Linked DNA regions of Sandaracinus amylolyticus. The protein of the gene in region 2 interacts with the protein of the main gene of each other region in a pairwise test. Links are inferred from orthologs where the notes say so. Each region holds a gene or a part of one and is shown on either strand. Other genes may lie near its edges.

The links.
Region 1: the proteins of ftsZ (region 2) and rlmN interact in binary tests that used the Escherichia coli proteins (3 or more experiments, as listed by UniProt). The link is inferred for Sandaracinus amylolyticus from one-to-one orthologs.

Annotation. Positions count from the first base shown.
Region 1 is NZ_CP011125.1:4,435,326-4,451,280, reverse strand. What follows is about bases 5,756-8,588. They hold rlmN (dual-specificity RNA methyltransferase RlmN), read right to left. Parts: upstream 7,839-8,588; coding sequence 6,672-7,838; downstream 5,756-6,671. Other genes in these bases: DB32_RS18885 (GAP family protein), read right to left, coding at 7,894-8,580; DB32_RS18895 (hypothetical protein), read right to left, coding at 5,756-6,248. Also shown: DB32_RS18920 (TonB C-terminal domain-containing protein), read right to left, coding at 1-76; DB32_RS18915 (YXWGXW repeat-containing protein), read right to left, coding at 261-1,034; DB32_RS18910 (UTP--glucose-1-phosphate uridylyltransferase), read left to right, coding at 1,253-2,398; DB32_RS18905 (hypothetical protein), read left to right, coding at 2,406-3,557; DB32_RS18900 (DOMON domain-containing protein), read right to left, coding at 3,559-5,463; more of DB32_RS18895, read right to left, coding at 5,547-5,755; DB32_RS18880 (2,3,4,5-tetrahydropyridine-2,6-dicarboxylate N-succinyltransferase), read right to left, coding at 8,952-9,794; DB32_RS18875 (CsbD family protein), read right to left, coding at 9,956-10,264; DB32_RS18870 (dipeptidase), read right to left, coding at 10,413-11,486; DB32_RS18865 (hypothetical protein), read right to left, coding at 11,483-12,073; DB32_RS18860 (hypothetical protein), read left to right, coding at 12,243-12,701; DB32_RS18855 (SH3 domain-containing protein), read left to right, coding at 12,701-13,504; DB32_RS46885 (DUF4266 domain-containing protein), read left to right, coding at 13,479-13,715; DB32_RS18845 (DUF3570 domain-containing protein), read left to right, coding at 13,715-14,923; DB32_RS18840 (hypothetical protein), read left to right, coding at 14,932-15,903.
Region 2 is NZ_CP011125.1:6,517,434-6,526,874, forward strand. What follows is about bases 5,843-8,831. They hold ftsZ (cell division protein FtsZ), read right to left. Parts: upstream 7,994-8,831; coding sequence 6,692-7,993; downstream 5,843-6,691. Other genes in these bases: DB32_RS27450 (NADP-dependent oxidoreductase), read left to right, coding at 5,843-6,614; ftsA (cell division protein FtsA), read right to left, coding at 8,130-8,831. Also shown: pckA (phosphoenolpyruvate carboxykinase (ATP)), read left to right, coding at 1-1,285; DB32_RS27420 (SirB1 family protein), read left to right, coding at 1,322-2,176; DB32_RS47175 (hypothetical protein), read left to right, coding at 2,173-2,430; DB32_RS27430 (hypothetical protein), read left to right, coding at 2,483-3,097; DB32_RS27435 (pyridoxal phosphate-dependent aminotransferase), read left to right, coding at 3,216-4,316; DB32_RS27440 (hypothetical protein), read left to right, coding at 4,316-5,080; DB32_RS27445 (hypothetical protein), read left to right, coding at 5,077-5,616; more of DB32_RS27450, read left to right, coding at 5,679-5,842; more of ftsA, read right to left, coding at 8,832-9,395. UniProt on the Escherichia coli protein: Essential cell division protein that forms a contractile ring structure (Z ring) at the future cell division site. The regulation of the ring assembly controls the timing and the location of cell division.

The DNA.
Region 1 (15,955 bases), 2.1 Mb from region 2 along the record:
CTCCACTGCCTCGCGGACGTGCCGGCGTGCCCTTGGGGACGCGCTCGTCGTCCGGAGTGCGCGGCGTCGTGCTCACGAGCTGAGTCCGTGGTTCGGCGTAGCGGGCGCGCGATGCGCGAGCAAGCAGAGCAGCCCCACCACCGCACACGTCGGGCCCGCGAGCCGCTCCGTCCAGAGAGGCGCTTCGCGACGCCCGAGAACGACGACGCCGCGACCCGGAGCGGGCCGCGGCGTCGTTCGAGCCGTGCTGCGACGGTCGGTCAGCGAGGCGGGCGCACGATCACGCGGCCACCGCCACCACCGCCGCCTCCACGCTGCGGCGGCGGGGTCACGACCACGCCACTGCTGCGGCGCTGCTGCGGCTGCTGCACCACCACGCCCCCACCACGCGGCGGGCTCACCACCACGCCTCCACCACGCGGCGGCGGCGTCACCACGACGCCTCCACCACGCGGCGGCGGCGTCACGACCACACCACCACGCGGCGGCGGGCTCACCACCACGCCTCCACCACGCGGCGGCGGCGTCACGACGACGCCTCCGCGCGGCGGGGGCGTCACCACGACCGTGCCCTGCCGCGGCGGCGGCTGCACCACCACGCCGCCGCGATAGGCCGGCTGCTGCACCACCACGCCGCCTCGGTACGGCGGCGTCGCGACGACCGCGCGGCGCGGCGGCGGAGGCGACACGATCACGCCGCGCCCGTCACGCCAGCCGCCCTGGATGTACACGTAGCCGCTCCCGCGGCGCTCCCAGCGCGGCTGCACGAACGCGTAGCCGGGGCGCGGCTCGATCCAGTAGCCGTCGACCCACGCGTACTGGTAGCCGTCCCACTCGTAGTGGCCCTCGACCCACACCGCGCCCTGGTACGGCGCGGGGCTCTGCGCGTAGGTCACGGTCGCGACCGGCGGGGGCGGCGGATCGTAGACGACCACGCCCGCGCGTCCGCGCGCGACGGTGGCGTAGCAACCGGCGTTCGCCATCGCGAGCACGAGGACGGCTCCCGTGACGATCCGGCGCAGGAACGAGCTCATCGTGACCTCCAGTCCACGTCCTCGGTGCTCGAGAACGGGGTGTCATCTTCCCCAAGCAATGCGGGTGCCTGCCTCACGTGGCGAGTGGCCCCTCTGGCGTTACGAGAATCTCCGAGAGGCGCAACGCGGCACCCTGGAGTCGGTGTGGGTTGCATCGCCGTCCATTGCCATGCGCATCATCGGCGTCCACGAACGAGCCCCCGGAGGAAGGAACCGCGATGGCCGAGAGCCGCGATCAAGAGTCCCTCGCCCACGAGTCGATCGACGCCCCGACGCGCGAGCTGCTTCAACGCTTCGGGTGGGACACGCAGAGCTTCGAGGCGCTGCGCGCACGGCTGCGCGCCGGCGCCGCGGAGTCCGACAACCACATCCGCGGCCGGGTCGCACCGCCCGAGCAGGGCGACGTCATCACACTTCCTGCGCCAGGCAGTGCCGCACGCAGGGCGCTCGAGGCCCGTGGGCGCGAGGCGCTGCGCACTGGGCTCGTGGGCGCGGTCGTGCTCGCGGGCGGCATGGCGACGCGCTTCGGCGGCGTCGTGAAGGCGGGCGTCGAGGCGGTCGAGGGCCGCACGTTCCTCGACCTCAAGCTCTCCGACGTCGCGCGGCTCGCGGAGCGCGAGGACGCGCGCATCCCGATCTACGTGATGACGAGCTTCGCGACGCACGACGAGGTCGAGCGCCTCTCGCGCGCGCTCGAGACCCCGCGCGCGCCGGTGCGCTGCTTCCCGCAGTACATCTCGCTGCGCCTCGCGCCCGACGGCTCGCTCTTCCACGAGCCCAGCGACGGAGCGCTCTCGCCCTACGCGCCGGGCCACGGCGATCTCAGCTTCGCGCTGCGCCGCGCCGGGCTGCTCCAGGACTTCGTGCAGAAGGGCGGACGCTTCCTCTACATGTCGAACGTCGACAACCTCGGCGCGACGCTCGATCCCGCGGTGATCGGCGCGCACCTCGAGTCGGGCAAGCAGATCACCGCCGAGGTCGTGCGCAAGGAGAAGGGCGACAAGGGCGGCGCGCCCGCGCGTGTCGACGGCGTCGCGCAGATCGTCGAGTCGTTCCGCTTCCCGGACGGCTTCGATCAGGACTCGATCCCGGTGTTCAACACGAACTCGTTCGTGCTCGACGCGACCACGCTCGATCGCGACTTCCCGCTCACGTGGTTCGTCGTGCGCAAGAAGGTCGAGGGCGCCGAAGCGATCCAGTTCGAGCGCCTCGTCGGCGAGCTCACCGCGTTCCTACCGACCGCGTTCCTCGAGGTCGAGCGCCAGGGCGCGGACGGTCGCTTCCAGCCGGTGAAGGATCCGCCCGAGCTCGAGCATCGCCGCGCGGAGATCACCGCCCTGCTGCGCGCACGCGGCGTGCTCTGATCCGCGCGTGAGGTCTCGTCTTCTCTTCGCGCTGCTCCTCGCGGTGGGGTGCGGCGACGATCCGGTGCGCATCCTCGACGGCGCGTGCGCCTTCGCGGACGAGCACCGGATCGCGATCCCCGATGGTCCCGTGATCGACGATCTCGCGATCGCGAGCGACGGCGACCGCGTGCTCGCGGTGTGGTCGGAGCGCGCGGGCGCGTTCGTGCGTGCGCTCGATGCGCACGGCGCGCCGTCGGGCGAGGCGACGCGCATCGGACCTTCGTGCGAGGGCGGGCTCGCGGCGGTCGTGCACGACGGCGCGTTGCACGTCGCGTGTGGTCGGCGCGGTCGCGAGGGACGCGACGACGAGGGCGGCGTGCAGCTCTACGTCGTGCGCGAGGGCGCAGTGAGCGCGCGCGCGTCGCTCGGCGCGATGGGCCGCGACGGCAGCGGCGTGTCGGTCGCGATCGACGCGCAGGGCGCGCCGTGGCTCGGATGGCAGGAGGCCGAAGGCGCGGTGAGCGAGGCGTGGATCGCACGCGCGAGCGACGGCGCGACGACGGAGCGGCTCTCGTCGCCGCGCTTCCGCGCGTCGCGCCCTGCGCTGCTCGCGAGCGGCGATCGCGTGCTCGCGACGTGGGCCGAGACCTGGCTCGACCGCGACGGCGACGTCGAAGGGCGCGTGATGCTGCGCGCTGGCGCGCGTGCGGCGCGTCCAGTCGCGGATCTCGCGTTCGACGCCTCGCTCCCGATGCTGCGCGACGGCGTCGCGGGCGACGTGGTGCTCGGGTTCCGCGATCGACGCCCCGGAGGGTCGCGACCGCGCTTCCAGATCGCGCGCGTGCAGAGCGACGCGACCGCGATCGATCGCATCGAGAGCGCGGCGCACGCCAACGCGACCGGCGCGTCGACGACGATCGCCTGCGGCGGGGACGTGTTCGTCATCGCGCCGCGCACCCACTCGCGCACCGAGCGGCTCGTCAGCGTGCGTCGCTACACGCGCGAGCTCGAGGCGCGCGGCCCCGAGATGCAGATCTACGAGCACGGCGCCGCGTTCGAGCACGCGGACGCGACGTGCGTCGGCGATCACGTCGTCGTGCTGTTCGCGTCGCGTCGCAGCCAGCTCCAGCAGCAGGGCTCGGTGCGCGCCGTCGCGGTGAATTGCGCGTCCGAGTGACTCAGCGCGCGACGAGGCGACCGCCCGAGTACCCGTAGGTCACCGCGCGGTCGCGCCACGGGAGCAGCGGCGGCGCGATGCCGTCGGTCGACGGCGTGTCGCCCCACGGCCAGCTCGACGCGTCCCACCCGCGCGCGGTGCCCGGCCGGATCTCGAGCGTGCCGTTGCCCGCTCGCACTTCGTTCTCGACGCGGCGTCCCGACTGCTCGCGCGCGACCTCGCGCTGCAGGATCGCCGGGAACCCGACCGGCGTGAACTGGAACACCAGCAGGACCTCGCGGCGCACGTCGCCGATGTTCTGCCGCACGCGCATCAGGATCTCGTGTCGCGGATCGCCGGTGATCTCCGCGGTGCGCACGTCGAGCACGTCGCCCGCCGCTTGCGCGGGGATCTGGAAGTGGAACCAGCCGCTGCCGCTGCGGAACCCGGGACCGACCACGACGAGGTCGCGCCCGTACACGACGACCTCCTCCTCCTGCGCGTCCGCCGCGACGTTCGCGCGCACGCGGAACGTCGGTCGCGCGTCGCGCAGCCCGCGCTCGCGACGGAACGCGGCGAGCAGATCCTCGACGCCGGGGGGAGGCGGCGTCGCGGGCGCGGCGCTGGTGGTCGTCGTCGCCGTGGTGGACGCGCGCGCCGTCGTCGCGGGGTCGACGTAGCGCGGGTTCGGTCGCTCCGAGACGCGCGCGAAGCGCGAGCCATCCCAGCGGTACTCGCGCGAGAGCACCGGCCCCCACGGCACGAGGATCGGCTCCGCGTCGGCGGCAGGTGCCTCTTGCAGCGTGCTCGCGTCGAGGCCCTGCGCGCGCCCGCTGCGCGCCTCGATCGTCGCGGGCTGACCACGACGTCCGGCGCGCACCTGCACCGCGGACTCGACGCTCCCCGCGCCGGTCGCCTTGCGCGTCTCGATCGCGAACGCAGGCACGATCTGCGCGGTCGCGAACGAGAAGACCTGCCAGAGATCGCGCGAGCCGCGGTCGTCGCTCTGGCGCAGCGTCACCACGAGCTCGCTCTTGCCGTCGCCGGTCAGATCGACGAGGCGCGGCTCGCGTACGTCGGCCGCTGCGGCGATCGGCAGCTGCACGAACGAGAAGCCGCGGCCCTCCTGCCACCCGGGGCCGGTCACGACGAGGAAGCGATCGACGATCGACACGCGCTCGGGCTGCGCGTCGCCGCCGACGTCGCCGCGGAGATCGTGCGCGGGCCGCGCGCCCTCGAGCTGGCGGCTCGCGAGGAACGACTCGAACGCCGCGGTCTGTCCGCCGCTCGGCGCGAGCGTCGGCAGTAGCTCGAGGTGGGCGCGATCGACCGCGGCGAACGTCGGCTCGCTCTCGACCTCGGGACGCGCCGCCGAGTCGACGTCGCGCAGGCGCACCGAGCCGCGCCCTTCCTGCCAGCGCGCGCTGCCGGGGATGGCGTTCCACGGGATGAATGCCTCGACGACGTAGCCGCCGCGCGAAGGGCCCTCGACGATCTGCGCGCCGCGCGCGTTGCCGGGACGGCCGAGCCCGCCGACGCCGACGCGCGCCGCGCTGCGCCCGGTCTCGCCGGCCCAGAGCCAGATCTCGACGCCGTCGAAGCCGCGACCGCGCGGCATCGCGAGGGTGACGACGACGGCGTCCTCGTCGGTGCCCGGGCTCGCGGTGCGGATGAGCCGCTCGTCGCGCACCTCGGCGCCGACGTAGAGACCGCCGCCGTCGTAGGCGAGCGCGACGCGCATCGAGGCGTCGCTGCCCTCCCCCACGTCGAGGAAGCGCACGTCGCGCCACTCGCGCAGCGAGCCGTCGACGCGGAGGCTGGCGCCCTCGCCCACCTCGGTGATCGGCAGCGCGACCTGGGCGTCGGCGCGGGGAGCGAGCGAGAGGATCGAGGCGAGGACGGCGAGCCCGAACGGTGCGCAGCGCATCGGGCGAGGGACGTTATCACAGCGGACGCGCTTCATTCGGGTGAGCGTGGGCGGGTCACGCTCACGCTCACCCGCGCGCCCGCTCACGCCGCGGGGGCCGGCTCGTCGGTGTCGGCGTCGTCCTCGCTCGCGTCCTCGCTCGCGACGGCGTCGCGGATGCGGTCGAAGAACGCCTCCTGGCGCGCGCGGTCGCGCGGGAAGGCCGCCTTGATCTGCCCGGCGACGGCCGCGTAGACGTCGAGGAACGACTCCTTCGCGTCGTCGCGCAGCGCCCGGGCCTGCACCGTCGCGACGCGCGCCGCGGCGCGCGCGTCGAGCGCGGCCTGGTAGTCGGCTTGGATCGCGTCGATGCGGGCGCGCTGCACGTCGCGCTCGGCCCACGAGCTCGTCGCGGCGATGCGCGCCGAGAGCACCACGAGCGCGGCCACCTCGGAGGGGCCCACCGGCTTGACGATCGGCGTGACCCCCTCGGGGAACACCGAGCTCGCGACGCCCGCATCGGCGCAGGCGCGCTGGACGCTCTTGACGATCTCGTCCGCGCGCACGTCCACCAGGCGGACGCGGCCGCGTGGCTCCACGAGCGCGAGGATCGCGGCCTCGTAGGCGCGCTGCGAGGCGACGAGGGTCGCGAGCGACGCGCTGACGGTGGTCGCGAGCGACTCGAGGTGGGCCCGGACCTCGGGCGCCGGCTGGAAGACGGACGCGTAGTTGCGGAGCGTGGCGGCGAGGTACGCGGTGAGCGCCTCGCAGCGGGCGACCGGTGTGTTGCGAGTCGGCAGCTGCATCGGGAAGGCCCCCCCTCGGGCCTGCGCGAATGCCACCAGGGTCCGCGAGGCGTCGCAAGAAAGCCGCGCGCCGCTCGTGCGACACGCGCGGCGCGGCAGGAAGCCCGGCGGGCGCCGGCTCGCCGTTCCTCGGGCGTGGCCGGAGCGCTGCCGCCCTGGGATCACGGTCGCGAGGCGTGGCAGGAAACGCTCCCGGCCGGCCCCGCGAGCTCGCGAGGCGTGGCAGGAAACGCTCCCGGCCGCGCCTCGACGCCGCGCGACGACGGGGGGACCATCGCGATCCACGGCTCGCGGATCGCACGGGCGCGCCGGCGATGTTGCGTGCCGCACCTCGCGGCGCCGGAGCTCCACCCGCGACGCGGTCGATCCGCTCGCGAAGAGCAGTACGTCATCGCTCGGAGCGACGACGACAGCGACCTCGGCTCAGGAGCGCACGGTCGGGAGCGGGACGCGGACCTTCTTCTTCTCGCCGCGCAGCGCGAGCTGTCCGCACGCCGCCGCGATGTCGTCGCCCTTGCGGCGACGCACGAAGTTGGGCACGCCCTGCCCGCGCAGCGTCTCCTGGAACGCGTCGACGGTCTCCCAGCTCGGCGCGCGCAGCGGGTTGTCGTCGACCGCGTTCATCGGAATGAGGTTGACCTTCACCGGGATGCCGCGGAGCAGCTTCGCGAGCGCCTTGGCGTCGCCGGTGGACGCGTTGACGCCCTCGATCAGCGTGTACTCGATCGTGATCCGGCGGCGCTTCGGGAGCGGGTAGCGCTTGAGCGCGGCGAGGAGCTCGGCGAGCGGATACTTCTTGTTGATCGGCATCACCTCGCTGCGCCGCTCGTCGCTGGTCGCGTGGAGCGAGATGGCGAGCTGCACCTGACCGCCGAACTCGGTGCCGAGGCGATCGATCTCGGGGACGAGGCCGCTCGTCGACACGGTGACGCGGCGCTTGCTGAGGCCGAGCCCGTCGGGATGGCAGAGCAGCGTGAGCGCGCGCGCGACCGCCGCGTAGTTGTGCAGCGGCTCGCCCATGCCCATGAAGACGACGTTGCGCACCCGCTCGCCGCTCGCCTCGAGCTGGTCGCGACCCGCGAGCACCTGGCCGACGATCTCGGCCGCGCTCAGGTGGCGCTTGAAGCCCGCGATCCCCGACGCGCAGAAGGTGCACGCCATCGCGCAGCCGACCTGCGAGGAGATGCACTGGGTGACCCACGCGCTCGTGGGCTCGACGTCCTCGGAGTCGTCCTCGGGCGTGTAGCCGTCGCCGGGCTGCGTGCTCTTCATCGGGATGAGCACGGTCTCGACGGTGCGCGCGTCGGGCAGCGAGACGAGCAGCTTGCGCGTGCCGTCCTCGCTCTCGTGGGCCTGCGCGATCGAGAGCGGAGGCACGAGCGACTCGTCCGCGAGCTTGCGACGGAGCGACTTCGGGAGATCGGTCATCTGCTCGGCGTCGAAGACGCCGCGCTGATGCAGCCAGCGGAACACCTGGAGCCCGCGGTACTTCGGCTCGCCCCACGACTCGAGCACCGCGGCCCACTCCTCGGGCAAGCGCTCGAGGGGATGGGCGGGAGGAGCGAGCTCGGGACGAGGGAGAGTCGACATCGGCCGCGATCTGTGCGGCGCCGGTCGCGCGGCGGCAACTCGCGCACCCGCGCGATCACACCGAGAGCCCCGCCAGCCCCTTGCCGACGAGCTGCACGCCGAAGATCAGCAGCACCACGGTCAGGATCGCGGCGTTGTTCTGGACCAGCCACGACTGAGCCTGGCCCAGCGCGCGCTCGGCCCGCTCGCCGCCCCCCAGCCGATAGAGCACCGGCCCCGCGACGGAGAGGCTCGCGAGGCCGGTGAAGACCGCCACGCACACCGCCGTCTCGGAGGCGGACATCTCCACCTGCCCGATGGTGGATCCCGCCGCGCCCGCGAGGGCCCAGTTCTTCGGGTTCGCGGCGGAGAGGAGCAGCCCTGCTCGCACGGCGTTCCTCGGCGAGTACTCGTCGACCGACGCCATCCACTTCGGCATCTCGGCGGTCTCGCCGGGGCCCGGGCGAGCTCGCCACTTGCGCAGCGCCGCGCCGAGCAGCGCGACCCCGACCAGCAGCTTCACCCAGCTCACCGCGGCGCTCGTCGCGTCCTCCGACGCGCTCGCCGCACCATCGGCGACCAGCGCGGCGACGGTCGTCAGGAGCCCGATGCCGACGATCCACGACGCCGCGAACGCAGCGCCGTTCGCGCGGCCGCGGCGGGAGAAGAGCGTGAGCAGCGTCGCGATGATCGGCACCGGAAACACGCCGATCCCGACCGCGAGGGGCAGAACGTCACCAATGACCGCGGTCGCCGCCGGCACGCCGCGTCACGCAGCAAGCCCCACACCGCGCGACCGCGCGTGCCCTCGCCCGGATCGATCAGGGCGAGTGCGCAGCAGAGCCCGGATCGCGAGCGCCTGGGCCGCGGCGAAGCGCGGACCAGGCGCGAGCCATCTCAGCCCCTACCCACCGAGACGGCAGAACCGCGGTACCGGGCGCGGGGCAGTGGGTCCGCCACCCTCGTGCGACGGGGGCCGCCGAGGCCGACCACAGACTGATCGAAGCATCGCGGCAAACGCGCAACGCGCGCGCCGCGATGCGCCCACCGCTTCCCGAAGCTCACTGCGTTTCCCGTGGCAGCCCGCGAGCACCCGGGTGGCGGACCCACTGCCCCGCGCCGCTCGCCGAGACGCTACACGGCCACTCCGAAATCTCTGAGAGCAGCATTGAGCGACGTCTTCTTGTCCGTGCTCTCGGTGCGCTTCCCGATGATCAGCGCGCACGGCACGCCGAACTCGCCCGCCGGGAACTTCTTCGGGCGCGTGCCCGGGATCACCACCGAGCGCGCCGGGATGCGACCGCGCGTCTCGACCGGCTTGTCGCCCGTCACGTCGACGATCGGCGTCGACGCGGTGAGCACCACGTTCGCGCCGATCACCGCCTCGCGCTCGACGTGCACGCCTTCCACCACGATCGCGCGCGAGCCGACGAAGCAGCCGTCCTCCACGATCACCGGACGCGCACCGGGCGGCTCGAGCACGCCGCCGATCCCGACGCCGCCCGAGAGGTGCACGTCGCGACCGATCTGCGCGCACGAGCCGACCGTCGCCCACGTGTCGACCATCGTGCCTGCGCCGACCCACGCGCCGATGTTCACGTAGCCGGGCATCAGCACGACGCCCTTCTCGAGGAACGCGCCGTAGCGCGCGACCCCCGGCGGCACCACGCGCACGCCCGCTTCGTCGAGCCCGTGCTTGAGCGGGATCTTGTCGTGGAACTCGAAGGGCCCGATCTCGATGCGCTCCATCGCGCGGATCGCGAAATAGAGCAGCACCGCCTGCTTCACCCACGCGTTGACCGTCCACTCGCCGCCCTCGCCCGGCGGGTTCGCCACGCGCAGGCGGCCTTCGTCGAGCGCCGCGATCGCGTCGAGCACCGCGACGCGATGCGACGTGTCGTGCAGGTGTGAGCGGTCGGCGAATGCGGCCTCGATCAGCGGGCGAAGCGAGGTCGGATCGGGTGCGTGGCTCGACATGTCGTTCGTCCTAGCAGGCGCGCGCGAGCCGAGGAAGCCCGCCCCTCGGACCAACGACGGAAAAGACGAACGCCACGCACGCGATCGCAGCCTGAACGATCGCGTGGTGGCGCACGTGGGAACGCGGCCGGTGTCGCCACGGCCGCCCGAGCCGACTGACGTCAGCTCGGCTTGTTCATGTTCTGGCGAGCGTTGCCCTTGAGCTCCTTCGCCTTGCCCTCGGCGGCCATCTGCTCGTCGTCGATCACCTGGCCGATGCGGTTCTTGGCCTTGCCGATCAGCTCTTCGCCCTTGCCCTTGGTGCGCTCGGCGGCCTTGGCGGCCTCCTTCTGCGTCTTGCCCTCGAGCTCCTTGGCGTGGCCCTCGGCTTCCATCCGCTCGTTGCCGGTCAGCGCGCCGACGTTCTTCTTGATCTTGCCGCCGAGCTCCTTGGCGGAACCCTCGCCGCGGTTGGTCTGGTTGTTCGCCATCGCTCGTCCTCCTCGTGCCCTTCGACAGAGCACGGCGCATGCCGGAAAACCGACGAAAACCCGAGCGATTCCGTGCAGGCGCCCGGAGCCGATCGGGACGATGCGCCCCACGCCGCGATCACTCGCGGCGGAGCGCACCGATTCGGCGTCATGCGCGCAGGCGCGACCAGCTTCGGAGGAAGTTCTCGCCGAGCACGCGGCGGATGCGGTCCTGCGTCCAGCCGCGCTCGAGCATGTACGCGACGAGGCGGTAGTACGCGTGCGCCCCGTCGCGGAGATCGGGCGGCGGGATGATCGCGCCGTCGTAGTCGCTGCCGAGCGCGGCCGCTTCTTCTCCGCCGGCCCGGATCACGGCCTCGAGGTGATCGATCACGCGGCGCCCGTCGCGCACGCCGCGACCGAGGAACGCGTGGTGGAAGATGACCGCGACGACGCCGCCGGTGTCGGCGACCGCGCGGATCTGATCGTCGTCGACGTTGCGCCACATCGCGTGCACGGCGCTCGCGCCGGTGTGCGTGACGATCAGCGGCTGCGCGCGATCGTGGACCTCGACCGCGTCCCAGAAGCCCTTCGGGCTGACGTGCGCGAGATCGACGAGCACACGCGCGTCGTTCAGGCGCTTCACCATCTCGCGGCCCGCGTCGGTCAGGCCGCGATCGCCGCGCAGGCGCAGCGGGCTCGACGTGTCGCCGTAGATCGAGTTCGAGAGGTGCACGAGCGTCACGCGGGTGATGGCGCCGCCCGCGATCGCGCCGACGCGATCCTCGGCGCCCTCGAGCGCATTGCCGCCCTGCACCGCGAGCAGCGCCGCGTGCTTCCCGTGCGCGCGCGCCGCGCGGTACTCGCTCGGCGTGCGCACCACCGCGATCGATCCGCTGCGCTCGAGCGTGCTCTGCAGCGCGGCCAGGTTCGCCTCGAGCAGCGCGGGACGCGCTCCCGCGCCGCGCGCGATGTTCGTCGCGATCGACCACATCGCGCCGGTGAGCCCGCCCTCGAGCGCGCGCGGCACGTCGAGGTGCCCGAAGAAGCGCCCGCCGAGCGGCCCGAGCCGATTGCGCGCGAGCAGGTCGTAGCCCCAGAGGCGCGGCGGGATGAACGACTCGAGGTGCAGATCGATCACCTCGCACGACCACGCGAGCTCGACCGCTTCGCGCGGAACCCCCGCGGCGCGCGCCACGTCGCTCGCATCGCGACCGCTCGCGCGCGCCACCACCGCGCTCATCGCGACACGCCGAATTGCACGCGGTGCCCGCCGAGCGCCGGGAGCTCCGCGACGAAGCGGCTGCCGTCGACGCGCGCGGGCCACATCTGCCAGCGCGTCTGCGTCGCGCCACCGAGGTGCGTGTCCCCGACCTCTTCCTCGTGACCGAGCGCGAGATCCGCGGGCTGGAACCCCGGGGGCAGCGCGATCGCGGGCGCGGAGACGCGGAACTGACCGCTCGCTGCGCGCAGCGCCGGCGAGATCTCGAGCACGGGGCCGAGCGGGCGCTTGGTCTCGTCGTCCCACGCCTCGCGCGCGTCGGGCGCGACGTGAAAGTGGATCTCGACGTCGCTCGACAGCGCGCCCGCCGGGATCTCCAGGCGCGCGCCGTTCGCGAGCTCGAGCGTGCCGCCCGACGATCCCACGGTCGCGCTCACCTCGCGCTCGCCGCGCGCGCTCACCGGTCCGCGATGCACCGGCGCAGCGGGCGCGCGCTCTTCGACGGGCATCGTCTGCGCCGTCGTGCTGCTCGCGCTGGTCCCGCCACCACACGCACCGAGCGCGAGCGCGCCCCCGATCGCTCCCACCATCCAACGTCGTCGCATCATGGGCTTTCCCCTCCCGTGTGCTCCCGAACGTGATCCCCTGGGCGTGTCGCGCGAGCGAGTCGCGATCGACACATCGCCAAGCATCCTACTTCCTGCGACGAAGCCATGCGAGCAGGCGTCGAGAAGCCGTCGTTGACCGCGCGCAGCGGGCTTTGGCAGTCTCCCGTTCGTGTCGCTCCGCGCTCGTGCCGCCGCGCTCGTCGCGCTCTTCGGATGCGTCGGATGCGGCACGGTCGATCTCGGCGACAACATCGTCCCGCCCGACCTGATGCTCGACGAGGACTTCTTCTACTGCCGCATCCAGCCCGAGGTGATCGAGCCGCAGGGCTGCGCGGGCGGTGGCGCGGGCGAGATGGGCATGTGCCACACCGCGCGATCGGCGCTGCGCCTGGTCGACACGACCGGCATCGCGCCGCCGACGTGCGCGGAGGATCGCGTCGAGGGCACGGTGCCGCCGGAGTACGTCGAGAACTTCCAGGCGGTGCAGTTCACGGTGCAGAGCGATCCGCTCTCGAGCCCGTTCTATCGACGTCCGACGGGGCTCGACTCGCACCCGCGCGTGATCTTCCCGGAGACCTCGCCCGAGGCGGATCTGATCGCGACGTGGATCGCGCGAGGTGGGCTCTGATGCGCGCGCTGCTCGCGCTGATGATCGCGCTCGCGGCTCCATCGATCGCGCACGCGCAGGATCCAGCGCCGAGCGCGGAGAGCACGAGCGCCGAAGAGGACGCGCCCGTCGGCGTGTTCGCGCGCGTGATCGTCGATCGCACCGTGATGCGCAGCGGGCCCGGCGCCGCGTTCCGCGGCGTGCGCAGCGCGCGTCGCGGCGACGTGTTCCCGATCGTCGAGCGCGGCACGCGCGGCTACTGGTTCCGCGTCGAGCTGCCCGACGCGACCCACGCGTGGATCTCCGGCGACGCGGTGTACACGCACGAGCTCTCCGCGGACGAAGCGTCGCAGGGACGCTTCCTTCCCGAGGTGTTCGCGCCCGCGCCGCTGCTCCAGGCGACCGGCGAGCTGCACTTCGGCTTCGGCGTGCTCGGCGTGAACGACCCGAACGGGTTCATGACGATCCGCCCGACGATCTACTTCGCGCCCGAGATCGGCATCGAGGCGACGCTCGCGGCCGCGGTCGGCGAAGGCGGGCGGCTGATGATCGGCACGCTCGGCGGGCTCGTGAACGTGTTCCCCGACTCGCCGGTCGTGCCTTTCCTCGGCGCGGGCGGTGGGTTCGTGGTCAGCGATCCCAACGCCGACTCGTTCTTGTTGCAGTCGGGCGTGACCGGCGCGCTCTACGCGGGCGGCGGCCTCCGCATCGCGTTCCGCTATCGCATCACGCTGCGCCTCGAGGCGCGCGCGTGGGCGATCTACGACGAGAACCGCTACGTCGCGCAGGAGGAGCTCAGTGCAGGCTTCACGGTCTTCTTCTGAGCGCGCGTGGCTCGTGCTGGTCGTCGTGCTCGCGAGCACGATCGCCGGGTGCGTGACGGTGCGGCCCGAGGAGCGCGAGTTCCTGGCCGATCCCGCGATGACGTTCGGCTCCGAAGGCGAAGCCGGCGCGCACGAGGCGCACGTGCTCTCGAACCGCGAGGGCAGCTACGGCGCAGCCGGCGTCACCGGCGGCGGCTGCGGGTGCAACTGATGGCGCGTGCGCTCGCGATCGCGTGCTCGCTCGTCCTGGTGATCGCGAGCGTCGCGTCGGCGCAGAGCGGCGAGATCGGCGTCGCGGGCACGCTCTACCACGAGGGCGGCGGTCCATTGAACATGACGGTCGTCACGCCCGGCGTGCGCGCGTCCGTCGATCCCATCGAAGAGCTCACGATCCGCGCGGGCTGGGAGGCCGACATCGTGAGCGGCGCGAGCGTCGCGGTCGTCGACGCACCGTCCGCCGAGGTCGACGTGATCTCGACCGCGACGCAGCTCTTCGACTTCCGCAACGTGATCTCGGGCGGCGCGGAGGTGCGCAGCGACTACGGCTCGATCCGCGCCGGCTACGCGTACGGGTTCGAGAACGACTACCGCAGCCACGCGATGACGCTCGGCGCGCGCGCCGAGGCGTTCGAGCGCACGGCCGCGTTCGATCTCTCCTATGCGCGCGGCTGGGACGAGGTCTGCGACGTGTTCCAGCCGCGCAACCAGGAGCCGGTCGATCGACGTCGCCTCGCGAGCTCCGAAGGATGCTTCGGCGACAGCGAGGATCTCACCGAGCGGCCGGTCGAGCTCCAGACGTTCCAGGGCTCGTGGACCCAGGCGTGGGCGCCGATCTTCACGACGCAGCTCACGATCACCGCGCAGCTCGTCGACGGCTTCCAGAGCAACCCGTATCGCGCGGTGTGGCTCGGCCGCACCGCGGCCCAGGAGCACCACCCCGACTTCCGCGCGCGCTACGCGGCCGCGCTCGGCGCGCGGTTGTGGCTCCAGCCGCTCTCGGGCGCGCTCCAGGCGAACGTGCGCGGCTATCGCGACACCTGGGACGTCACGAGCATCACCGCGGAGCTCGCGTACGAGCAGGTGATCGAGGGCTCGCTGCGCATCCGCGTGCGCGGCCGCTACTACAACCAGACCGGCGCCGCGTTCTACAGCGACGACTACGCGCTCGCGCCGCGCGGTCAGTACTTCACCGGCGATCGCGAGCTCTCACCGATGTGGAGCACGCTCGTCGGCGCCCAGATCGCGTACACGATCTCGTCCGGTGCCGAGGGCGCCGCGCTCGGATTCCTGCGCTCCTTCGATCTGCTGCTCAAGGGCGACTGGCTGCACCACGATTTCCCGAGCTTCCACTATGGTCGCGTCGCCGTGCCCAACGTCGACGGGCTCATCGTGACGCTCTCGCTGGAGGCTGCGTTCTGATCATGTCGATGCTCCGCTCCTTGCCGCTGGTGCTCGCGGCGCTCTTGTCGCTCGCGGGATGCAACCGGCGCGGCTCTCTGCTCGATCAGCCTCCCGCCGCGCCCGGCGATGCGACGCGCCCCGGCGCACGTCCTCCCGGCGGCGCACGCGGCAGCGCGAGGCCGCCCGCGGGCACGAGCTGCATGGGCCGCGAGGACTGCCCCAGCGATCAGATCTGCGTCGATCGCGTGTGCCGCTATCGCGACACGAGCGTCGCGGGCGAGATCCTCGCGACCGCCGCGCGCGCGCAGGTCGAGGCAGGCGACTGGGAGGGCGCGATCCGCACGTTCGATCAGGCGATCGAGCACTACGACACTGCGCACGCGCCGGTGCCGCCCGACATCCTCTGCGGCTCGGCGTCGCTCGTGCTGCGCACCGCGTCGGACGCGGAGGGTCGCGAGCGCGGCGCGCGACGCGCGGATGCTTGCTTCCGTGCGTCGCTCCCCGGCTCGCCCGAGCGCGAAGAAGTGCGCCGCGCCGTCGCGCGCCTTCGCTTCGAGGGGCTCGACACCGCGCTCTTCGATCGCACCGAGCCCGCCGAGCGCTTCTTCACCCAGGAGCCGAGCCGCCCGACGGTCGACGCGCTCGCGATCGACGTCGAGCTCCCGGAGAGCGAGGACCCCGGCGTCGCGCAGGTGCGCGAGCAGCTCGCGGGCGAAGCGGCGCGCCGCGCGATCGCGGAGTGCTTCATCCAGGACTGGGAGCTGCGCCACGAGCGCAGCGCGTCGGCGTCGCTGATCGTTCGCTACGCGACGCGCCTCCACGACATGGGCACGTACGACAGCTACGAGCCGACGATCACCGTGGAGAAGACGACGGTCGCCGAGGACGGATTCGAGCCGTGCGTCGCGCGCTCGCTGTCGGGCGCGCTCACGCCGCCGCGCGCGAGCCGCGTGGTCGCGTGGCAGACCGCGATGTCGATCACGGCCAGCGTCCAGTGAGCTCCGTCGCTCGCGTCTGAGTGACGTTTGCCTCGATCGCGGCAAGAGCCTA
Region 2 (9,441 bases):
GCAGCTCTTCGTCGTCGACGGCTACGCCGGCTGGGACGAGCGCTATCGCATCAAGATCCGCGTCATCTGCTCGCGCGCGTACCACGCGCTGTTCATGCACAACATGCTGATCCGGCCGACGCTCGCGGAGCTCGAGTCGTTCGGCGAGCCGGACTACACGATCTTCAACGCCGGTGCGTTCTCGGCCAACCGCTACACGAGCGGCATGACGAGCAAGACCAGCGTCGCCCTGAACTTCGCGAAGAAGGAGTTCGTCATCCTCGGCACCGAGTACGCCGGTGAGATGAAGAAGGGCGTCTTCACGATCATGAACTACCTGATGCCGCTGCAGGGACAGCTGTCCATGCACTGCTCGGCGAACGAGTCGAAGGACGGGAAGGTCTCGATCTTCTTCGGCCTGTCGGGCACGGGGAAGACGACGCTCAGCGCGGATCCGAACCGCCGCCTCATCGGCGACGACGAGCACGTCTGGACCGACAAGGGCGTCTTCAACATCGAGGGCGGCTGCTACGCGAAGGCGATCAACCTGACCGAGGAGCAGGAGCCGGAGATCTACCGCGCGATCCGTTTCGGCAGCGTGCTCGAGAACGTGAAGTACGACGAGCACACGCGCGTCGTCGACTACACGGACATCTCGATCACCGAGAACACGCGCTGCGCGTATCCGATCGAGTTCATCGACAACGCGAAGATCCCGTGCGTGGGCCCGCAGCCGACGAACGTGATCATGCTGACCGCCGACGCGTACGGCGTGCTGCCGCCCGTCGCGAAGCTGTCGCCCGAGCAGGCGATGTACCACTTCATCAGCGGCTACACGGCGAAGGTCGCGGGCACCGAGGTCGGCGTGAAGGAGCCGAGCCCGACGTTCAGCGCGTGCTTCGGCGGGCCGTTCATGGTGTGGCACCCGACGAAGTACGCGGAGCTGCTCGCGGAGAAGCTGCGCACGACGGGCGCGCAGACGTGGCTCGTCAACACCGGCTGGACCGGTGGCGCGTATGGCGAGGGCAAGCGCATGTCGCTCAAGCACACGCGCGCGATCATCGACGCGATCCACGACGGCTCGCTCGCGAAGGTGCGCACGGTGGAGGACCCGGTCTTCGGGTTCCAGGTGCCGAGCGAGTGCCCGAACGTGCCGAGCGAGATCCTGACGCCGCGCAACACCTGGAAGGACAAGGCGGCGTACGACGCGATGGCGAAGAAGCTCGCCAAGTTCTTCGTGGACAACTTCAAGAAGTACGAGTCGCAGGCGAGCGACGCGATCCGCGCGGCCGGCCCGCGGCTCTGATCGCGAAGCGGGATCGGCGACACGAGCGAGAGCAGTATGGCGCTCGGTGACCGGCGGAGGACCCAGGCGAGCGGGGCGAGCGATCTGCTCGTCGCGCTCGCCGATCCCGCGACTCCGATCGAGACGCTCGCGCTGATCCTGGCGAAGGACGAGTACCCGACGCTCACGGTCGAGTCGGGCCTCGCGCGCATCGACGAGCTCGCCGCGCCGCTCGCGGCGCATCGCTCGGCGCTCGTGGCCCTCGACGCGAACGACCAGGCCGAGGCGCTGCGCGCGCTGGTCTACGACGAGCTCGGGTTCCGCGGGAACGCGGACGACTACTACGATCCGCGCAACAGCTACCTGAGCGACGTCGTGGACCGACGCACCGGGATCCCGATCACGCTGTCGGCGCTGCTGATGGCGATCGGGCGGCGCATCGGGATCGTGGTCGAGGGGATCGGGTTTCCAGGTCACTTCCTGGTGCGCGTGGGCGGCGAGCGCGGCGTGCACCTCGATCCGTTCTTCGACGGACGGGTGGTGAGCGAGAGCGCGCTCGAGCGGCTCGCGGAGAAGTTCCTGGGCTCCGCGTCGCGGCTGCGCCCCGAGCACTTGCACGTGGTGTCGCCGCGCTCGATGGTGGTCCGCATGCTCGTGAACCTGAAGCACGCACACGAGCGCAGGCACGATCACGCGCGCGCGCTCGTCGTGAGCGACCGGCTCGTCGACGTGACCGCATCGGTCACGTTCCGGCGTGATCGTGGGCTGCACGCGCTCGCGCTCGGCGCGTCGGCGGCTGCGGTCGAGGATCTCGAGGCGTACCTCTCGGACGCGAGCCAGCCTGCCGACGAGCTCGTGGTGCGACGTGCGCTCGCGAGGGCGCGCGCGTCGAGCGCCACGGGGATGTCGTGAGCCGGCAGCGCGGCGCGGGGTCGCTGACGATCGGCTCGCTGCGCGGTCTGCCGCAGCCGGCCTCGCGCGGAGCCGCGCCGCCGCCGCGGCACCTGCCGATCGCGCGGCCGGCGGGCCCGCCTCCGAGCGCGCCGGCGATCGAAGGGACGCCGCTGCCGCCCAGCAAGCGCGGGCAGCGCTGCTGCCGCACCGGCTGCGCAGGGTGCCCGGTGGGCGAGGCCATCCGGCGCGCGCGGGCCCGCGGCACCACCTGATCGGCGCGATCGGGCTCGACGCGTCCGGAGCCCTGGTCTACCGTCGCGACGTATGCGTCGGTGTGCGGCCGGGCTCGTCGCGATGCTCGCCGTGCTCGCGTCGGCCGCGGCGGGCTGCGGGCCTGCGATCCCGACGCGCTACGTGCTCGAGCGCGACATCGGCGACCTCTCGTATCGCCGTTACCAGCGCGTGCTCGACGTGGAGTTCCCGGTCGAAGGGAACGGCGCGGTGGGCCACACCGCGACCTACGTGCGCCGCTCGAGCCGCGGCGAGATCCCGTACGTGAACGTGTTCGTCACGGTGTACGACGCGGCCCCGGGCTTGAGCGCGGAGATCCGCCGGCAGGTGCGCTCGCTCGGGAGCTACGACGTGTCGGTCGTCGACGTCGGCGGGCGCGCGTGGTCGCTCGACGGTGGTGAGGGCGATCGCTGGATGCTCTGGGTGTCCGGCAGCCGGGTGGTGAAAGTCGGCGGGGTCGCGGACGACTCCCTCGTACGCGCCGTGGTGAGCGAGTACATGGGCCTCTATCCGAGCGACCTCGACGAGCGCGGTCGTGCGCGCGACGGCACGGCGAGCGCGGGGGACGCGAGCGAGCGAGCGGACGAGAGCGAGGATCTCGAGCTGCCGCGCTCGCTCGAGAGCGAGAGCGAAGCGGAGTCGCGTTGATCCGAACGCAACTCCGCGGGCGCGAATCGGTGGGAGGGAGGCTCCCGCCGATTCACTCGGTGGGAGGGAGGGTCTGCGGACAGACCCTCCGGCAAGAAAGCGGCGAAGGAGACGACGAATGAGCGACGCGATCCGAGAGCGGCTCCGGCCCGAGCTCGCGGCGCTGCATGCGTACGAGACGCCCGCCGCACCGGCGCGCATCCGCGTCGACGGCAACGAGAGCCCGTGGGCGCTGCCTGCGGAGGCGCGCGCGCGCATCGCCGAGGCGATGGCGTCGATCGCGCTGCATCGGTATCCGGATCCGCGCTGCACGGCGCTGCGCGCGGCGCTCTCCGGCTACGTGGGCGCGAAGCCCGACGAGCTGGTGATCGGGGTCGGATCGGACGAGGTGATCTCGATCCTCGAGACCGCGATCGCGCGGCCGCGCGAAGGGCGCGCGCACGCGGTCGTGATGCACCCGGATCCGAGCTTCTCGATGTACGGGATCATCGGGCGCGGGCACGGCCACGCGGTGGTGAAGGTGCCGCTCGACGAGCGCTGGGATCTCGACGCGGACGTGTGGTCGCGCGCGATCGGCGAGCACCGTCCTTCGTTGATCTTCCTGCCGAGCCCGAACAACCCGACGAGCAACCGCTTCGACGAGCGCGTCGTGCGTCGCATCGTCGAGCAGGCGCACGATGCGCTCGTGGTGCTCGACGACGCGTACGTCGAGTTCTCGAGCGGAACGATCTCGCACGCGCTCTTCGAGCAGCACGACAACGTGGCGGTGCTGGGCACGCTCTCGAAGATCGGGCTCGCGGCGCTGCGCGTCGGCTGGGTGCGGGTGAAGCCGTGGCTCGCGCACGAGCTCGAGAAGGTGCGGCTCACGTACAACATCCCGACTCCTTCGCAGGAGATCGCGACGCTCGCGCTCGGACCGCTGATGCCGATCCTGCGCGAGCAGATCGCGCTGGTGCGCGCCGAGCGATCGAAGCTGATCGCGGGGCTCGACGCGATCCCGGGGATCGCGGTCGATCCGAGCGACTCGAACTTCGCGCTCGTTCGGGTGGGGTCGCGCGCGGTCGAGATCGCGGCGCGGATGCACGCGGCGGGGGTGCAGGTGCGGACGTTCGCGGGGCACCCGCGGCTCGCGGAGCGGGTGCGGATCACGGTGGGCACGCCCGAGGAGAACCACATCGTCCTCGCGGCGCTCGCCGACGCGATGCGCGGAGCGGCGTGATGCGCGCGCTGATCATCGTCGCGTTGATCGTGGCGTCGATCCCAGCGCGGACACACGCGCAGGACGTCGAGACGGCGATCGAGGCCGATGCGGAAGCCGTGCGAGCCGACGTCGAGGCGCCCGCGCCGGACGAGCTGCCCGAGGGCGCCGACTTCGGACCGGCGATCCTGGTGTCGCCGCGCGAGCTGACGCCGGCTGAGCAGCGGCGCGAGCGCGCGCGCCGTTACGACGCGACCGAGCCGCTGATGCCGACGACGTTCCAGATCTTCGTGAGCGGCGGCGTGCCGCTGCGCGCGTCGCTCGACGACGCGCTGGAGGCGCATCGGTACGGGAGCTCGCCGGTGCTCTTCGCAGGCGACTTCACGCTGATGACGCGCATCGCGGAGTGGCTCTGGCTCGGCGGCCGCGTGGGCGCGCGCGGGCGCGGCTGGGGCAGCAACAACAGCGCTCCCGCGGTGGGGGGCGGCATCGACGCGCTCGCGGTGGCGCACGTGCGCGCGCACCTCGGGCCGATCGTCGATCTCGGTGCGGTGCTCGGCGTCGGGCTCGGCTGGGGCGGCGTGTCGATCCAGGGCGCGGGCACGTGGGCGTTCGCGCCGCGGCTCTCGGGCTACGCGCAGGTCGGGTTCCGCGTGGCGCAGGGCGTGCGCATCGGGGCGCGCGTCGGATGGGACTGGTTCTCCATGTACGACCTCGATCGCTACGGGAGTGATCTCGAGCTCGGCGGACCGCTGCTCGGGATCGGGCTCGAGGTGCGCCGATGAGGCGCGTGATCGTGATCGCGTCGCTCGCGGCGTCGCTCGTCGGGTGCCCTGCCCCCGACGACGAGTCGGCGATCTACGTCGAGGACTTCGAGACGACGTGCGACGGCACGCCGTGCGGATGGGCGCAGATCACGGGCGCCGAGGATGGCGCGAGCTACGTGGAGACGCTGCCGGGCGATCACGGGCTGCAGCTCGTCGGGCGCGACGTCACGGTGCGCGGCGGGACCGACGAAGCGTCGCAGTCGATGATCAGCACGCAGCTGCTCGCGCGCGCGAACGCGCGCTGCGATCTCGGATCGCACCTCGTGATGCGCGCGACCATCGCGCTGCAGGACGCGAACACGCTGACGTACGAAGCGGAGCTCGTGCCCGACGTGACGTGGACGAGCGCGACGCGCGATCAGAACATGCGCGTCGTCGAGGTGGCGAGCCCGCCCTGGCAGATCGAGCGCGTGCTCGGCGTCAGCCTGCGCAAGGAAGGCGACGGGAGCTGCGAGGTGGACTATCTCGCGATTCGCTCGCTGCGCACGTTCTGATCGCGCACCGGCGCCGCGAGGCACGACCCCTGCGTCTCGATGAAGACGACGGGAGAGTGCTCATGGCGACGATGAGAGCGGTGCGCTTCCACGAGTACGGCGGGCCCGAGGTGCTGCGCTACGAAGAAGTGCCTCGGCCCCAGCCGCGCGCCGGCGAGATCCTGGTGCGCGTGCACGCCGCGGCGGTGAACCCGATCGACTGGAAGATCGCGGCGGGCGCGTATCGGCTGCCGCTGCCGCACGTCGCAGGGCGCGACTTCTCGGGCGTCGTGGTCGGCATCGGCGAAGGGGTCGCGGACTTCACGCTCGGCGACGAGGTGTTCGGCAAGCACGACGGAGCGGACGCGGAGCTCGTCGTGGTGCGGCCCGACGAGATCGCGGAGAAGCCTCCGGGGCTCGACCACGCACGTGCGGCCGCGCTGCCGACCGCCGGGCTGACCGCGTGGCAAGCGCTGTTCGAGCTGGACGGCACGCCGACGCTCGACGTGCAGCCGGGGCAGAGCGTGCTGATCCACGGCGCTGCGGGCGGGGTCGGAACGTTCGCGGTGCAGCTCGCGAAGTGGCGAGGCGCGAGGGTGATCGCCACGGCGCGCGCGGTCCACGAGGCGTATCTGCGCAGCATGGGCGCGGACGTGGTCGTCGACTACACGCAGGCGCGCTTCGAGGACGTGGCGCGCGACGTGGACGGGGTCCTCGACACGATCGGCGGTGCGACCCAGCTGCGCTCGTACGACGTGATCCGACGAGGTGGCGCGCTCGTGTCGCTCGTCGGGCTCGCGTCGGGCTCGGAGCAGCGCGCGGCGGAGCGCGGCGTTCGCGCGACGGGCATCGTGTCGAAGACGTCGCGCCGCGTGCTCGAGGAGCTCGCGCGTCGGGTCGAGGACGGAGCCCTCGACGTCGAGATCTCGGCGCGCTTCCCGCTCGGCCAGGCGCGCGAGGCGTTCGCGCGGAGCCGCGAGGGGCACACGCAAGGGAAGATCATCCTCGACGCGTCGTGACGCGGGCGCGCACGCCGCGAACGCGCAACGCCCGGCGTGATCGCTCACGCCGGGCGCCGCTTCGTTCGTGACGTCGATCAGTCGTGGTGCGCGGCTGCGCGGCGCAGGTACGCCGGGATGTCGAGCGTCGCCTCGTCGGCGAGGGCCGCGGGGCCGAACGCGCGACCCGAGACGCGCAGCTCGGGCAGCGTCGCCTGCTCGGGCTGCTCGCGCGTCGTGCTCACGCGCGGCGCGGGCGCCGAGTTGCGACGCGCGGCGCGCGCCTCGACCGGCGCGGGCTGCTGCTGCGGAACGAGCGCCTTGAGCGCCATCTGCGGCTGCATCGACGGGCGGTGCCCCGGGATCGTCAGCGGCAGCGAGGTGCGCGAGGTGCGCGCCGCCGTCGCCGACGCCACGACCTCCTGCATCTCCGAGCTGTCGGTCTCGAAGCCCGTCGCGATCGCGGTGACCTTCACCACGTCGCCCATGTCGGGGTCCGTGAGCAGGCCGAAGATGATGTTCGCGTCCTCGTGCGCCGCCTGCTGCACCAGCGACGCCGCCTCGTTGATCTCCTTGAGGCGCACGTCGGGCCCCGCGGTGAAGTTGAGGAGGATCCCCATCGCGCCGTCGATCGAGATGTCGTCGAGCAGCGGCGAGTTGATCGCCATCTCCACCGCGTCGAGCGCGCGGCGATCACCGCGGCCGTAGCCGGTGCCCATCAGCGCGCGGCCCTGGCCGCTCATGATCGTCTTCACGTCGGCGAAGTCGACGTTGATGACGCCGCTGACCGTGATGAGATCGCTGATGCCGCGAACCGCCTGGACGAGCACGTCGTCGGCGCGCTTGAACGCCTCGAGGATCGACAGGTCGTCGTCGAGGTTCATCAGCTTCTGGTTGGGGATCGTGATGATCGTGTCGACCGACGCGGCGAGCTCGCGGATGCCCTGCTCCGCGTTCTTCATCCGGCGCTTGCCCTCGAAGAGGAACGGACGCGTCACGACGCCGACGGTGAGGATGCCGAGGTCACGCGCGATCTGCGCGATGATCGGCGCCGCGCCGGTGCCGGTGCCGCCGCCCATGCCGGCGGTGACGAAGACCATGTCGGCGCCCGCGAGCGCCTCCTGGATGCGCTCCATCTCCTCGAGCGCCGCCTTCTTGCCGACGTCGGGGTTCGCGCCCGCGCCGAGGCCGCGCGTCAGCGCCGAGCCGAGCTGCACCTTCGACGGCGCGAGGCTCTGCTCGAGCGCCTGCGTGTCGGTGTTCGCCGCGATGAACTCGACGCCCTCGAGCCCGCTCTGGATCATCGTCTGGAGCGCGTTTCCGCCGCCACCACCGACGCCGACGACCTTGATCCGGGCCTGCATCTCCGCGTCGTCCGCGAACTCGATGTGGAATCCCATGTTGCCTCCCGTGCCCTTTTCTCTCTGGCCCTCTCCCCGGGTTCGCCCTCCGCGGGAAGCGAGCATGTCTCGCGAACTGCCCAGCACTGCCGGTACTGGGCAGTCGATATCGTATCGATCGTGGTTTTGCCCGGACTCAGAACACCTCGCGGAACCACGCGCCGAGGCGCGCGCCCCACGTCGGTCCGGCGGGCACCGCGATGGAGCGATCCATCGCGTGCCGGTGCGCGCTCGTCACCACGCTGCTGCGCAGCTTCTCCGCGCCGTACTTCACGAGGCCCACGCCGGTCGCGTAGGCGGGGCTCTTCACGACGTCCATCAGGCCGCCGACGCCGGTCGGCGCGCCGCGACGCACCGGCAGGCCGAGGATCTGCTCGGCGAGCTCGGGCATCCCGTCGAGCATCGTGGTGCCGCCGGTGACGACGACGCCCGCGCCGAGGAGATCGCGGTAGTTGCCCTGATCGATCGTGTACGCGACCGCCTGGAAGAGCTCCTCGACGCGCGGCTCGATGATCTGGCAGAGCTGCTGGCGCGGCATGACGCGCGGGGCGCGACCGCCGACGCTCGGGACTTCGATCGTCGCCTCGGGGTCGACCATCACCGGGCTCGCGCAGCCGTACTTGATCTTCACGCGCTCGGCCTCGGCGATCGGAGTGCGGAGGCAGGTCGCGATGTCGTTCGTGAAGCTCGTCCCGCCGATCGGAATCACGCTCGTGTGCACGACCGCGCCGTTCACGTAGACGACGATGTCGGTGGTGCCGCCGCCGATGTCGACGAGCGCGACGCCGAGCTCCTTCTCGTCCTCCTGCAGGACCGCGTGAGCGCTCGCGAGCGGCTCGAGCACGACCTCCGCGACGTGCAGGTCGCAGCGCTCGGCGCACTTGATGATGTTCTGCACGCTGGTCGTCGCCGCGGTCACGAGGTGGACGTGCGCCTGGAGGCGGACGCCGCTCATGCCGATCGGCTCCTTGATGCAGTCCTGCTCGTCGACGATGTACTCCTGCGGGAGCACGTGGATGACCTGGCGATCGCTGGTCAGCGGGATCGCGCGCGCCTGATCGAGCACGCGCGCGACGTCGTCGGCGGTGACCTCGCGGTTCGCGATCGCGGCGACGCCGTCCTTGTTCATCCCGCGGACGTGCGAGCCCGCGATGCCGGCGTAGACCGAGCGGATCTCGACGCCGGCCATCGTCTCGGCCTGCTCGATCGCGCCGCGGATCGCCTGCACGGTCGTCTCGATGTTCACCACGACGCCGCGGCGCAGGCCGCGCGAGGGGACCGAGCCGACGCCGATGATGTCGAGGCCGTCGTCGGTGACCTCGGCGACGATCGCACAGACCTTCGTCGTCCCGAGGTCCAGCCCGGCGATGATCTCGTTCTCGGTGCCGTGGTTGCTCGCCATGATCGCTCCGATGTAGCGACGTCTACACGGCTGATCTGACGGGCAC